3 regions of the Pseudoalteromonas sp. MER144-MNA-CIBAN-0113 genome follow, and region 1 is predicted to be linked to each of the others. Evidence: predicted binding sites of a transcription regulator. Region 1 holds the regulator's gene; each other region holds the start of a gene.
The links. The regulator sigma-54, encoded in region 1, starts transcription at its own class of promoters, with help from an activator protein. The targets are predictions, from matches to a motif close to GTTGGCACGNNNNTNGNNT.
Positions count from the first base shown of each region.

Region 2: the regulator sigma-54 is predicted to act here: its motif matches at 3,505-3,523, upstream of AAEY57_RS14420 (DUF1328 domain-containing protein).
Region 3: the regulator sigma-54 is predicted to act here: its motif matches at 2,042-2,060, upstream of flgJ (flagellar assembly peptidoglycan hydrolase FlgJ).

Region 1 covers NZ_JBEOOG010000037.1:19,637-24,271, reverse strand. Annotated here, with positions in the region: gene mgtE (magnesium transporter) at 1-463, opposite strand, end outside; gene AAEY57_RS11155 (HPr family phosphocarrier protein) at 603-875, opposite strand; gene rapZ (RNase adapter RapZ) at 893-1,735, opposite strand; gene ptsN (PTS IIA-like nitrogen regulatory protein PtsN) at 1,755-2,207, opposite strand; gene hpf (ribosome hibernation promoting factor) at 2,212-2,499, opposite strand; gene AAEY57_RS11135 (RNA polymerase factor sigma-54) at 2,526-4,025, opposite strand; gene lptB (LPS export ABC transporter ATP-binding protein) at 4,407-4,635, opposite strand, start outside.
Region 2 covers NZ_JBEOOG010000060.1:20,018-24,652, forward strand. Annotated here, with positions in the region: gene AAEY57_RS14405 (sodium ion-translocating decarboxylase subunit beta) at 1-994, opposite strand, end outside; partial or broken gene oadA (sodium-extruding oxaloacetate decarboxylase subunit alpha) at 1,009-2,789, opposite strand; gene AAEY57_RS14415 (OadG family protein) at 2,802-3,047, opposite strand; gene AAEY57_RS14420 (DUF1328 domain-containing protein) at 3,570-3,743, shown strand; gene AAEY57_RS14425 (hypothetical protein) at 3,791-3,982, shown strand; gene AAEY57_RS14430 (YcxB family protein) at 4,153-4,620, shown strand.
Region 3 covers NZ_JBEOOG010000066.1:7,621-12,255, reverse strand. Annotated here, with positions in the region: gene flgK (flagellar hook-associated protein FlgK) at 1-1,007, opposite strand, end outside; gene flgJ (flagellar assembly peptidoglycan hydrolase FlgJ) at 1,009-2,004, opposite strand; gene AAEY57_RS15020 (flagellar basal body P-ring protein FlgI) at 2,141-3,235, opposite strand; gene flgH (flagellar basal body L-ring protein FlgH) at 3,248-3,931, opposite strand; gene flgG (flagellar basal-body rod protein FlgG) at 3,946-4,635, opposite strand, start outside.

The DNA.
Region 1 (4,635 bases):
TCACATCGGGGCGAATAGTAACGGTATCTATATTCATCAATGCGCCAGCAGAGCGCTCTTGATACGATAAAGCCTGCGTTGCACGTTCTCTATCTTGAATATCCATAGCGCTAACAACGTCTTTATAAACAGTGTCAGGTAGGCTACGTAGTACTTCCCCTAAGTCATCATGACCCATGTCTTCGGTTGCAGCAGCAATGTGCTCGGGTGCCATTTGCGCAATAATGCCCAAACGTACATCTTCAGAAAGCTCTTCAAGCACATCACCTTGTACATCAGGATCAACAAGCTGCCAGAGCATACGGCGAATTTTATGCGGGGATGATTCTAAAAGAAGTGCGGTATCACAAGGCGCCGTCTTTGCCAGCATGCGTCTAACTTGAACAAATTGACCACTATTTAGTGACTTAGTCACCTGTTTTAGTTGTTGTAGTGGAATATCTTGTTCTAAAGCTTCAGGCATTGGCGTCCTTAATTAAATTGTATTACATGCTGGAAGGGTATAAATGCTATTCAATTTTAGTTTATCTTACTTTATGTGAGCAAACTACCTCAACCACTATTAACCTAAGCTTAGGATGATGAGTTAATAATGAACTTTTTTATTCTTGCTCATTAAATCGTTGGTCGATGAGTTCACCTATTGCGCTAAGTGCAGGCTCAGCGTCGGGGCCTTCACATACTACCTTAACTTCTTTGCCTTGACTGCTTTCGAGTAACATAAGTGCTAATACACTGTCGCCAGCGGCTTGTTTATCGTCTTGAAATAACGTGATTGAGGCATCAAATTGCACAGAAAGCTGTGCCAGTACAGTGGCCGCTCTGGCATGCAGGCCTAACTTGTTTTTTATTAAAAATGTGTTTTCTAACCGCATTAATATTCTCTCAAGCTTTATTCTTGTTCTCGATGGCGAATTTTTACATTAGGATGACTCATTGCAAAGCTTTCACCTATAGTTTGCGCTAAATAAACTGAGCGGTGTTGCCCTCCGGTACAGCCTATAGCTATGGTCAAATAGCTGCGGTTATTTCGTTCTAAATGCGGCAGCCATGTTTGCACAAATGTTTGAATTTGCCATGTAAATTTTTGTACTATGCTGTGGCTGGCTAGGTAGTCTTTTACTGGTTGATCTAACCCTGTGAGTGGCTTAAGTTCAGGCTCCCAATGCGGGTTTGGTAAAAAGCGAGCGTCAAATACATAATCTGCTTCTTTGGGTATACCGTGCTTAAAACCAAATGACTCAAAGGTAATGATCAGTTGTTTGTCTTTTTTACCGAGTATTTTTTCACGAATAGATTCAGCCAGCTGATGCACACTTAAATCCGTAGTATCAATCATATAATCGGCACGGTTAATGAGTACATCAAGGAGTTGTTTTTCTTTTTTTATTGCTAAATCAAGTGGCAGTGAATCAATAGAAAGAGGATGAAGACGCCGTGTTTCTGAAAAACGTTTAATTAAGGTTTGATCGTCACTGTCTAAATAAAACACCGTTGGCTTAGTGAAACCAGGTAAATATTCAATGATTTCATTAAACTGTTGCTGCTCTTTAGGTAAATTACGCACATCAACACTTACGGCTATTTTGTTGTAGCTGTCGGAAACACTACGAACAAGAGATGGCAATAAATTTAAAGGAATATTATCTACACAATAATAACCTAAATCCTCAACAACACGCAGCGCAACAGATTTACCAGAACCTGAGCGACCACTTATAATTATTAATTCCATTTATCACCCTTAATTGTTACTACGGTTGACTTACAATTACTTGATACAGCTCATTGTCGGATTTTGCTGCTCGTAATTGCTTACAAAATTCTTTATCATTGAGCTTATCAGCAATCGTGGCTAGCGTCTTCAAATGCTGCTGATTATCGCCATCGGGAACAATTAACGCGACAAAAATGTCAACCGGCCGGTTATCAATCGCATCAAAATTAATAGCTGTTTCGCTCACTAAAATCAAAGCAAGGGGCTCTTGAGCTCCACTCATGCGACCATGTGGAATAGCAATGCCTCGGCCAATGCCTGTACTTCCAAGCTTTTCTCTTGCAGTTAATGCATTAAGAATATCTTGTTGTGTTAAATAGGGCAGCTTATTGTGAGCCAATTCACTGATAAATTCTAAAATTCTTTTTTTACTATTAAAAAGGACCGCAGCTTTACTGCAGTCCTGACAGATAAGTGAGCTTAGTTTCATAGTGTTAGTGTCGAGCAAGTTTCTCTTTGTGTTTAATTACTTGACGATCTAGCTTGTCAATGAGCGAGTCTATAGCGGCATACATATCTTGATGCTCAGTAGAGGCAAAAATCTCAGCGCCACTTACATGAACGGTTGCTTCAGCTTTTTGGTTTAGTTTTTCTACATCGAGAATAACGTGCACATTCGTTATGTGATCAGTGTGCCTCTGTAACTTCGAAAATTTACTATTTACGTAGTCTCTAAGCGAGTCGGTAATATCTACATGGCGACCAGTTAAATTCAGTTGCATAAACATTTTCCTCTTTGTTGTACGCCTTAAATCAAACTTTTACGTTGATTAGACGGGGGAATAGCTAGAGATTCGCGATATTTTGCTATAGTTCTCCTCGCTACTTTAATTCCTTGCTCTGCCAATATATCTGCAATTTTACTATCACTCAATGGTTTAGCTGAGTTTTCTGCAGCGATTAATTTTTTAATTAATGCACGTATTGCTGTTGATGAACATTCGCCACCATTTTCAGTACTTACATGGCTTGAAAAGAAATATTTAAGCTCAAAAATGCCACGTGGTGTATGCATGTATTTTTGCGTAGTAACACGCGATATAGTCGACTCATGCATTTCCACCATTTCAGCCACATCGTTAAGCACCATAGGCTTCATAGCCTCAGGACCGTGTTCAAAAAAGGCCTGTTGCTGTTGCACAATACAGTTGGTTACTTTAAGTAGCGTGTCATTTCTACTTTCTAAGCTTTTTATAAACCATTTAGCCTCTTGTAAGTGCGAGCGAATAAACTGGCTATCACCACTTGATTTAACCGTACGCGACATAGCTGCATATTGGCTATTTACTCTGATCTTAGGCATGCTATCTGGGTTTAATTCAACTACCCAACGACCTTTAACTTTCTTAACCGACACATCAGGAATAACGTATTCAGACTCTTCTCTAACAATAGTGTCTGCCGGTTTTGGGCTGAGCGTATGAATCAACGTCATGATTTCTTTAAGCTCATCTTCTTTAAGCTTTGTTTTTTTCATCAACGTGCGATAGTCACGTGCAGCAAGTAAATCAATATGATCGGTTAAGATCATTTTTGTTTCGTTTAAAAAAGGTGTGTCTTTATCAAATTGATTTAGCTGAATACACAAGCACTCTTGTAAACTACGCGCGGCTATTCCCACTGGATCAAATAGTTGAATACGCTTTAGTACCGCTTCTATTTCGTCAAGTTCAACTTCATCTTCGCCGTCGTTTTCTTGGTTAAAGCTTTCTAATATTTCTTCACAGCCAAGGGTTAGAATCCCTGAGTCGTCCACAGCTTCTACAATTGCAATAGCTATCGCTTCATCGGTAGGACTAAACGGCGTCAGTTGAAGTTGCCACATTAAATACTCATGCAGCGTTTCAGTCGAAGAGCCTTGATAAATAGATTCATCTTCTGGCATTGGGCCCGATGAAGAGGCAGGCGCAGCGCTCATATATTCATCCCAAGTAACATCCATAGCCATATCATCGCTAATGGTGTCTTTGGTCATTGCTTCGCCGCTATCTTGCTCATACTCGCTAGGTTTATCGTCAGCTGAGGCACTTAGCGTTAAGTCATCGTTATCGGCTTTTTGTTCGTTTTTACCTGCAGTGTCTTCGCTGTAATCGTGTTCTTCAACTTCAAGCAAGGGGTTGCTATCGAGCGCTTCTTGAATTTCTTGCTGGAGATCCAATGTACTGAGTTGCAATAAGCGAATTGCTTGTTGCAACTGTGGAGTCATTGTAAGTTGCTGGCCCATGCGCAGCTGTAATGATTGCCTCATTTATCTCTAACAATCCTTTTAAATTACGGTCTGTTGACCTTTACGGATTAAAATTTGTTCAAACTAGGGGCGGTTTAATTGCGGCGCGAGGTTTGTAACCTAGTGGGCTAAGTCAAAACCGAGCAAAGCTTCCGCGTCCTGCTCACGCTCCTTACCTACATCCATGTAGGCAACAAAGAGTAAATCGTCCCTAGGCAGAACCCGAAGGGCAGCGCCTGTTTGGCATTGATGCTGCGTTATCGCCTATTTATGGGGAATACCACACCACATAGGCTCTGCCTTGCCTAAATACCAAACAGACTGCTGCAAATTCAACCTTGAAAGGTCAACAGACCTAAGTATGATTAATCTTAGCAGATGCTTAGTGGAATAACACACATATTAGAGCTTGAACTGCTCGCCCAAATAAACATCGCGTACTGTTTTATCGTTTAATACGTATTCAGGAGTGCCTGATGCAATTAACTCCCCATGAGAAACTATGTAGGCTTTTTCACAAACATCAAGTGTTTCGCGCACGTTATGGTCTGTAATAAGTACGCCAATGCCACGGTTTTTAAGATGCTCTATAATCTTTTTAATATCTAATACTGAGATAGGATCAACCCCC
Region 2 (4,635 bases), on a different contig from region 1:
CCATAGGAACAGCCGATACACCCGCTGCACCAATTAATGGATTTATTGGGGTTTTTGATATTTTATTTAAGCCTTTTGCCATAAATACACCTGAGGCCGTACCAATAGCAAACGCCATTGCGCCCAGCACTAAAATACCAATGGTTTCCACCGTTAAGAACTGCTCGGCAGCAAGCTTAGAGCCTACCGCTAGTCCTAGAAATATGGTGGTTATATTAATAATTTCGTTTTGAGCACTGTTACTTAGCCTATCGACCACACCCGACTCACGCATTAAGTTACCTAAACAAAACATACCAACCAGTGGAATGGCGGCTGGTAAAAAGAGCGCAGTTAAAGTGAGTACCATCAGCGGAAAAATAATTTTTTCCTTTTTTGATACTTTACGCAGTTCTGGCATTTGAATTTTACGTTCTTCAGGCGTTGTAAACGCACGCATGATAGGCGGCTGAATAATAGGAACCAACGCCATGTACGAGTACGCAGCCACTGCTATAGCACCTAATAAATCAGGTGCCAGCTTTGACGCTAAAAAGATAGCGGTTGGCCCATCAGCGCCACCAATAATGGCAATTGCTGACGCATCTTGTAAACTAAACTCAAACCCTGGAATAAAGTTAAGTAAAATAGCCCCAAATAAGGTAGCAAAAATACCAAACTGCGCCGCAGCACCTAATAACAACATACGCGGATTTGCAATTAAGGCACTAAAGTCAGTGAGCGCGCCCACTCCCATAAATATTAATAACGGAAAAATTCCGGTATCAATACCTACATAGTAAACATAATAAAGTAAGCCACCAGGGTCAGATAAGCCCGCCACAGGAATATTAGTTAAAATAGCCCCAAAACCAATGGGCAGTAATAGTAGCGGCTCAAAGTTTTTAACTATAGCTAAAAATAATAACAAACAACCAACGGCAATCATGATCAGCCCAGGAAATGTAAAGTTAGCAATGCCTGTGGCATGCCAGAGGTTTAAAATACCATCCATCCTCTAATTACTCCTTAAGCTAATGCAATCATTGCATCGCCGGTTGACACTGAATCACCTTCAGAGACAAGCACGTCTGCAATTGTACCGGTATGCATGGCGCGTACTTCGGTTTCCATTTTCATGGCTTCCATAATAATCACCACATCACCTTCATTTACTACTTGACCTGGCTTTACTTTAATTTTAAAGATATTACCGGCAAGTGGCGCATTAAGAGTTTCACCTGAAGCAACTGATGCCGACTGTGGAATATGCTCAGAGTCTTTTAGCGTCACCTCTTTAAGCTCACCGCCTTGAGCAACCACGACATCGTATACTTTGCCATCTACTTTAACGCTGTATTGCTCAGCCTTAACGCCTTTATTGTTTGCCGCTGATTTTTCAGGTGCTTTATTGGAGCTATCATCAGCGCTAGGAACAGGTTCAAATGCGTCAGGGTTATTGCGGTTTTTAATAAACTTCAAACCAATTTGTGGGAATAAGGCATACGTGAGCACATCATCAATTTGCTCATCAGCAAGCGTTAAGCCTTGCTCTTGCGCAAGTTTACTTAATTCAGCCTCAAGCGTTTCAAGTTCAGGTTTGATCACATCTGCAGGGCGACAGGTAATTGCTTCGCTGCCATCAAGTACACGCTCTTGTAACTCTTTATTCATAGGAGCAGGTGTTGAACCATACTCACCTTTTAATACGCCAGCGGTTTCTTTGGTGATGGTTTTATAGCGCTCGCCAGTAAGCACATTAAGTACTGCCTGAGTACCAACAATTTGCGAGGTCGGTGTAACTAATGGAATAAAGCCCAAATCCTCACGCACCCGTGGAATTTCAAGTAATACTTCGTTTAGTTTATCAGCAGCGCCTTGCTCTTTAAGCTGATTTTCCATGTTAGTTAACATACCACCTGGCACTTGGGCTAATAAAATTCGGCCATCAACACCTTTTAAACTGCCTTCAAACGCAGCGTACTTTTTACGTACGTCTCTAAAGTAAGCTGCAATTTCTTCAAGGTGGTTTAAATCAAGCCCAGTATCACGCTCAGTACCTTCCACGATTGCAGCAATTGTTTCAGTTGCTGAATGACCATAAGTCATACTCATAGACGATACAGCCGTATCGAGCATATCAATACCGGCATCAATCGCTTTTTGATACGTTGCGGTACTTAAACCCGTTGTTGCATGACATTGCATGGCAATAGGAATTGAAACCGTTTCTTTTAAGCCTTTAATCAGTTTTTCTGCATCGTAAGGCTTAAGCAATCCCGCCATATCTTTAATACAAATTGAATGACAACCTAATTCTTCAAGCTGCTTAGCAAGTGTTAGCCACATATCCAATGTGTGTACTGGGCTTACCGTGTAAGAAATCGTACCTTGGGCATGCGCGCCTACTTTAACCGCCGCTTTTATGGCAGTTTCTAAGTTACGTACATCATTCATGGCATCAAAAATACGAAATACGTCTACGCCATTTTTGTGTGCGCGCTCAACAAACTTTTCAACAACGTCATCAGCATAATGGCGATACCCCAATAAGTTTTGACCGCGAAGTAACATTTGCTGGGGTGTATTTGGCATCGCCTTTTTAAGCGCGCGAATACGCTCCCACGGATCTTCGCCTAAATAACGAATACATGAGTCAAAGGTAGCCCCACCCCAAGACTCTATAGACCAATAACCTGCGTCATCAATTTTTTTGCAATAGGTAACATGTCGTCTAATCGCATGCGGGTAGCTAAAAGCGACTGATGTGCGTCACGAAGTACGAGTTCTGTTATTTTTAATTTAGCCATTGGTATGCTCCTCTAATTATTATTTGTTTTGTACTGAGCAATGGCAGCACTAATTGCAGCGATGTGCTCATTTGGCACACCTTGAGATTTAAAAGATGGTGTTCTCTGTGATACTTCAAGTTCTGGCTGAGAAAATTTGCTAGCCAGCTTAGACATAACTGTCACTGCACCAATCAATAAAGAAAGAAATACAAACACACCCACCATACCGGTTAGCATTAAATTGCCTGCAGTTGTGAGCAAAGCCCCTATATCCATAATTCTCCCCTGTTCAAAACTGAATACATAAAAAATCAGTTTATTTAAATAAATATTCACCAATAGTAACAAAAACTATTCTTTTGTCTACACATTGTAAATTGGTAAAACCAATTAATCTAAAAGTAACATATCACCAATAAGGTTAACACCACCTAAAATAGCTTATTTAACCTATATATATAGATGGTAAAAATGTTCGTTATAAACAAAGAATATATAAAAACCCTAATATTCTGTAAAAACACATAAAAATATACCTAATGAGCTAATCCACTAAAAACTGCCAAAGCAAATGTTAATTGGTCTTACCAAAGTAACGACTGTAAAAACTATTTATTATCTCATCAGACACCACTGTGAATAAGTTACAGATAAAACCGTAAAAATTACCAACCTAATATAAAGCTAAACTCAAAAAGATAAATTAAACCATTGATTTAAAACAAAATAAAATACTGGCACATTACTCGCTTATATAAAAACAACACTTTAACACTTAGATAAATCAAGGAGATGACAATGTTACGCTGGACAATTACATTTTTGGTGATCGCACTAATCGCAGCCGTTTTAGGATTTGGTGGTATTGCAGGAGCCGCAGCAGGAATTGCTAAGATCATATTTTTTATCTTTTTAGTTTTACTGGTTATTTCACTTGTCTCTGGCGCTTTACGTGGTAAAAGCCCCAGGTAGATAAGAAACAACGAACTTTTTTAAATTTATATACAAGGAATTACATTATGAAATCATCAACACTTAAAGCAGCAGCTATTGGCCTATTCGCAAGTGCATTTATTATGGGTTGTGAAGACAATCATGCAGAAGAAGCAGGTGAACGCATCGACGAAGCCGTGACAGATGTTCAAAATAAAGTAGAAGATGCCTGTGAAGAAGTAAAAGAAGGTGTCAACGCTGAAGAAACAAATTGCTAATTCAGCCCCCTTTTTAAAAAGCGACCATCTGGTCGCTTTTTTTGTGTTTAGTATTAGTCGCCAAGTTGCTACCCATTAATTATAAACTCTGAACTATTAATTCTTTTTAAGCTGCGCATTTGCCACATAGCTTGCTAAAATGATAAAAAATAGCTTTTAAGTATAGATGCATGGTATTTACGACAACCTATAAACTCGATAAACCTTACTTTTATGAATGCTTCGACCAATCGCTGCCTTATAGTAAACGCGGGCAACCTAAATATTTTTTATTAGCACTGCTTGTTGTATTGGGATTATTTGGTATTTATGGTTTAGGAGATCATTACCTAGGTACATTTTTGCTGATGCTAGCCCTACTCGAATGCATCGCCTTTTACTATCGCCGCCCATGGTGGGTTACCAGGCAAATGCTAAGCAGAGCGTCTGGTTCTGAAGTCACTCTCACCTTCGACGAAGACGGAATAAAATCAACCAATCATTACAAAAATTACCAGTTAGCTTGGCACGACATTAACGAAATTATTACTACAGATTGTGGACTATTGTTAAAAAGTAAAAGCGGTATGCAATACATTTCTAAGGCAATACTCGACGAAGAAACGATTGATTTTATAAGTAAAAGATCCACCTTCTAAAGAAGGTGGCTTTGA
Region 3 (4,635 bases), on a different contig from region 1:
CCGGTATTTGCTTGATAAACAAAAGCACTGACCGTTGGGATATTAAAAATATCGCCTCCAAGCTCGCCGTTTGCATCCATACCTAAACGATTTTGCTGATTAAACGAATCGGCAAGTGCAATGCCCATCTGGCCTATTTGATTTTGAGCAGGCACCAAAATATCGTCTCTAAACGCTAATAAACCGCCAATTTTACCTTTGAGTTTAGTAGGGTCTATATCTAATGACACAGCCTTACCGCCATTTACATCTAAACGTAGCTCTTTAAAGTTAGCATCGGGATCGCCACTAATCGAAAACAAATTAAATGAACCATTTTGCATAACAACCGCTTCACCTGTGCCCATAAATACTTGTTTTTCACCATTAGGGCCATCGAGTGTTTCTATATCAATTAGTTTTGATAAATCACGTATTGCTTTATCACGCTCATTGTAAGCTGAGCTCGCATCTGCTTCGTTTTTAGTGCCATGAACACCCGCAATTTCTTGATTTAACGAACTAATACTTTCGATTAACGTATTCGCCTCTTCAGAAAATATTTCTAATTGCTCATTAACCACCGCTTTTTGCTCTGAAACAATACCTGCAAGCCGGTCCATTTGATCAATCAGATTTTGCGCATCACTCATCACCAATGAACGAGCAACTGTTGATGAAGGTTGGTTAAGTGCTTCTTGCACGTTGTTAAACATCGAGTTGATACTAGTTGATAAGCTGTTTGATTTTTCTGAAAAAATTTGATCAACCCGACTCGCCTCGCTAACAAATTGATCAAAAAAGCTTTTATTTGAGGTATCTCGGTTTAATTGCTTTTGTGCAAACTCATTTAATAACCGGTACGTTTGACCGCGGCCCACCTGATTATCAATCATGGTAGTAAATTCAGTGCGCTCTCGTACATACCCTTCAGTATTAACGTTTGCGATGTTTTTACTTGTCGTTTGCAATAACTCAGAGTTTGCTCTTATTCCTGAATTAGCAATATTTAATAAATTAAACGACATGTTACTCTACTCCTTGGCGGATAATGCTTGTGGCGATATTCTTTAACTCGTTACTGTTAAGCACTCTTTTTATTTTGTCTGCATAGTTAGGGTCGGTTGCATAACCGGCTTGCTGTAAAGAGTCTAAAAATTTGTGCGGCTTTGCTGTATTGTTTAATGCATCTTGATAGCGAGGGTTCTGCGTTAAAAAATCCACAAAATCATTCACACTATCTTTTATTGAGTCATACGCTCTAAAGCTTGCTTGCTTTTTAACTGCAGCGCCTTGCTCAAACTCTAAAGTGACCTTACTGGCTTTTTCGCCCTGCCAACTTTTATCTGACTTTATATTGAATAAATTATTTGAGCTATTGCCATCACCTTTACTGATAATATGTTTACCCCAGCCAGTTTCTAATGCTGCTTGCGCAACCATAACCGCCGGATTTAAACCAATTTTTTTAGCCGCTGTTTTTGCGTGTTCCCACACTGTACTTACAAATTCCTCAGCATTTTCAAATGTGCCAGACGCTATGTTTTGTTCGCTTTTTTCAGTTGAATCAACGAGCGGCACTTTTTCAGTGACCTTTTGGTTTTCTTGATGAGGTAAGGTGCTACCCGCACGTTGGTCACTAAAGAAATCTGACGTTGTACGAAGAACTGAGCCTGGCATAAAGTTTTTTCCATCTGGCGATAGTTGCTGCACAATTAAATCAGCAAGACCTAAAGAGCCATTTGATGAAAGCTCTGTAGCCATCTGTTGGTCGTGCATTTCTTCAAAAAACTTCACGCCACTTGCATTAAATGGGCTTTCTTTGTCTTCAAAAGCCTCATTGGCTTTACGCATACTTTTCAGTAGCATTTGGGTGAAGATAGCTTCAAATTGTGCCGCCGCTTTTTTTAACGCCGCTTTAGATGCATCGGTTGATGCATCACCGCTGTTTAAAGCATCTCGACGCAAAGAGTCTAAGTTGCCTAAATCAAAAAAGTTTTGCTTATCTAGATGATTTGTTTCCATCAGCTTTTTGACACAATAATTAATAATACCTAGTTAAATGCAATAATTGAGCCAAAAGAAGAGTAGCGATGAAAGGTTAAGGATGAAAGGTTAAGGGTTAAAGACCCTAGGGCTTAGGGTCTAGAATCTTATAAAACTAAATTACAACAAGCTGACCGTTAATTGCACCGGCTTCTTTAAGTGCTTCAAGAATCGCCATTAAATCGCCAGGGGCAGCGCCAACTTCATTAATAGCACGAACTAAATCATCAAGGCTGACACCTGGGTCAAATACAAAAGCACGTGAATCATCTTGATTAACGTCAATAATACTTTGTTGGGTAACCACTGTTTCCCCCTCTGCTAAAGGATTTGGCTGTGCCACATTTTGTTGCTCAGCAATGGTCACAGTAAGGCCACCATGTGTAATTGCCGCAGGTTGTAATTTTACATTTTTTCCAATAACTATAGTGCCGGTGCGTGAGTTAACAATTATTTTTGCCGAAGTATCCGCAGGCTTAAACTCTAAGTTTTCAAGAGTTGATAAATACGATACACGTTGCGAGGCATCACGAGGTGCAATAACGCGAATAGAAGCCGCATCGAGTGCTTGAGCGCTATTTGGGCCGATTAAATCATTTATGGTTTTCTCTAAACGTTTAGCAGTAGTAAAATCAGGGCGGTTTAAATTAAAGGTAATATAATCGTTTTGCATAAATGGGCTTTTAACAGCACGCTCAACGGTTGCACCATTTGGTACGCGTCCTACCGTTGGCGTATTAATCACAACGCGACTACCATCAAGGCCTTCAGCGCCTAAGCCACCTACAATTAAACTGCCTTGAGCGATGGCGTAAACATTACCATCAACCCCTTTTAGGAATGTTTGTAATAATGTACCACCGCGCAGGCTGCCTGCACTGCCAATTGATGACACGGTTATATCAATAGTCTGCCCTGGCTTTCTAAATGGAGGGAGTTCTGCATGAACAGCAACCGCTGCAACATTTTTAATTTTTGGCTTTAAACTCGCAGGTAGTGTAATACCAAAACTATTAAGCATGCCTTTAAAACTTTGCTCGGTAAAACGGCTTTGCTCTCCGGTGCCCGGTAAACCAACAACCAATCCATAGCCCACTAATTGGTTTGAGCGCACCCCTTCGACCATAGACACATCTTTAATTCGCTCAGCACTGGCAGTAAATTGCCAGCCTAGTAGCACCATAAAACAAAAAACTTTAAAACCATTCATGTTGAATGTCCTCTAAAAGGGAAACAATGAGCTACTAAAGAAACGCGTTAACCAACCCGGGCTTTGTGCCTCTTGAGTTTGACCCTTACCTGAATACTGAATACGCGCATTCGCAATACGATTAGACTCAACGGTATTATCAGCATTAACATCTTGTGGACGCACTAACCCCTCTAAGCGAATAAATTCTTCACCGGTATTTAGCGTTAGCCATTTTTCACCGCGAATCACCAAATTACCATTTGGTAATACTCGCATCACGTTAACCGAAATATCGCCAACTAGGCTGTTTGATTGATTTGATCTTGAGTCACCTTTAAACGACGCATCACTACCAATACCAAATTGAATACTATCGCCACCAATATTAACCGGTAAACCACCTAAACCAATAACAGGATCGAGGCTAGCATCTGTTTGTTTATCTGTTTCTGTTTTAGCCGCTTTTGTGGCTTGGGTTGACTCTTGCAATTTAACCGTAATGATATCGCCTGTTCTAAGTGCTTTCTTATCGGCATATAAGTCATTCGATAATTGTGTACTGAATAAAGAGCCAGTTGCTACCACTGACTCCATATTAGGCTCTGGATACATAGGTGCATAGTAGGGATCGTCCTGCACTACTTCATTATTTTGTGTAGATACACAACCGCTTAACAGTAAAGTCCCTACTGCAAATAACATGATATTACGCATACAATCCCCCAAGACTATAATTGTTGATTGATGTAGCTCATCATTTCATCAACCGCTGAAATTACCTTTGAGTTCATTTCGTAAACTCGCTGAGTTTCAATCAAATTAACCAACTCTTCGGTCACATTTACATTTGATGTTTCAAGTGAACCTTGAATAATTGTACCTAAGCCCTCAACCCCCGGGTTACCTTGAACAGGTGCACCACTTACTGCAGTTTCGGTATAAAGGTTTTGCCCTATAGGCTCAAGGCCCGACGGATTGATAAAATCACTAATAGTAATTTGACCAATAACCACGTTTTCGGCTTGACCTTTAATGCGAACTGACACTTCACCATCTTGAGATACGGTGATTGACTGTGCATCATCAGGCACATTCATTTCAGGCTGAACAACATAACCAGCGCCCGAGGTTACAACACGCCCGTCGCCGTCGGTAGTAAACTGGCCATTACGCGAATAAGCAATATTGCCATCAGGCTGTAAAACTTCAAAAAAGCCAGGACCTGAAATCATCCAATCTAATGAATTTTCAGTGGTGAGCATATTACCTTGCGAAAAGTTTTTTTGGTTAGCCACCACCTTAGTACCCGCGCCCAACATTAAGCCTGACGGCATTTCGGTGTCTTGCGATGAGCGACCGCCTGGTTGATTAATATTTTGGTAGAGTAAGTCTTCAAAAATAGCGCGGCTTTTTTTGTA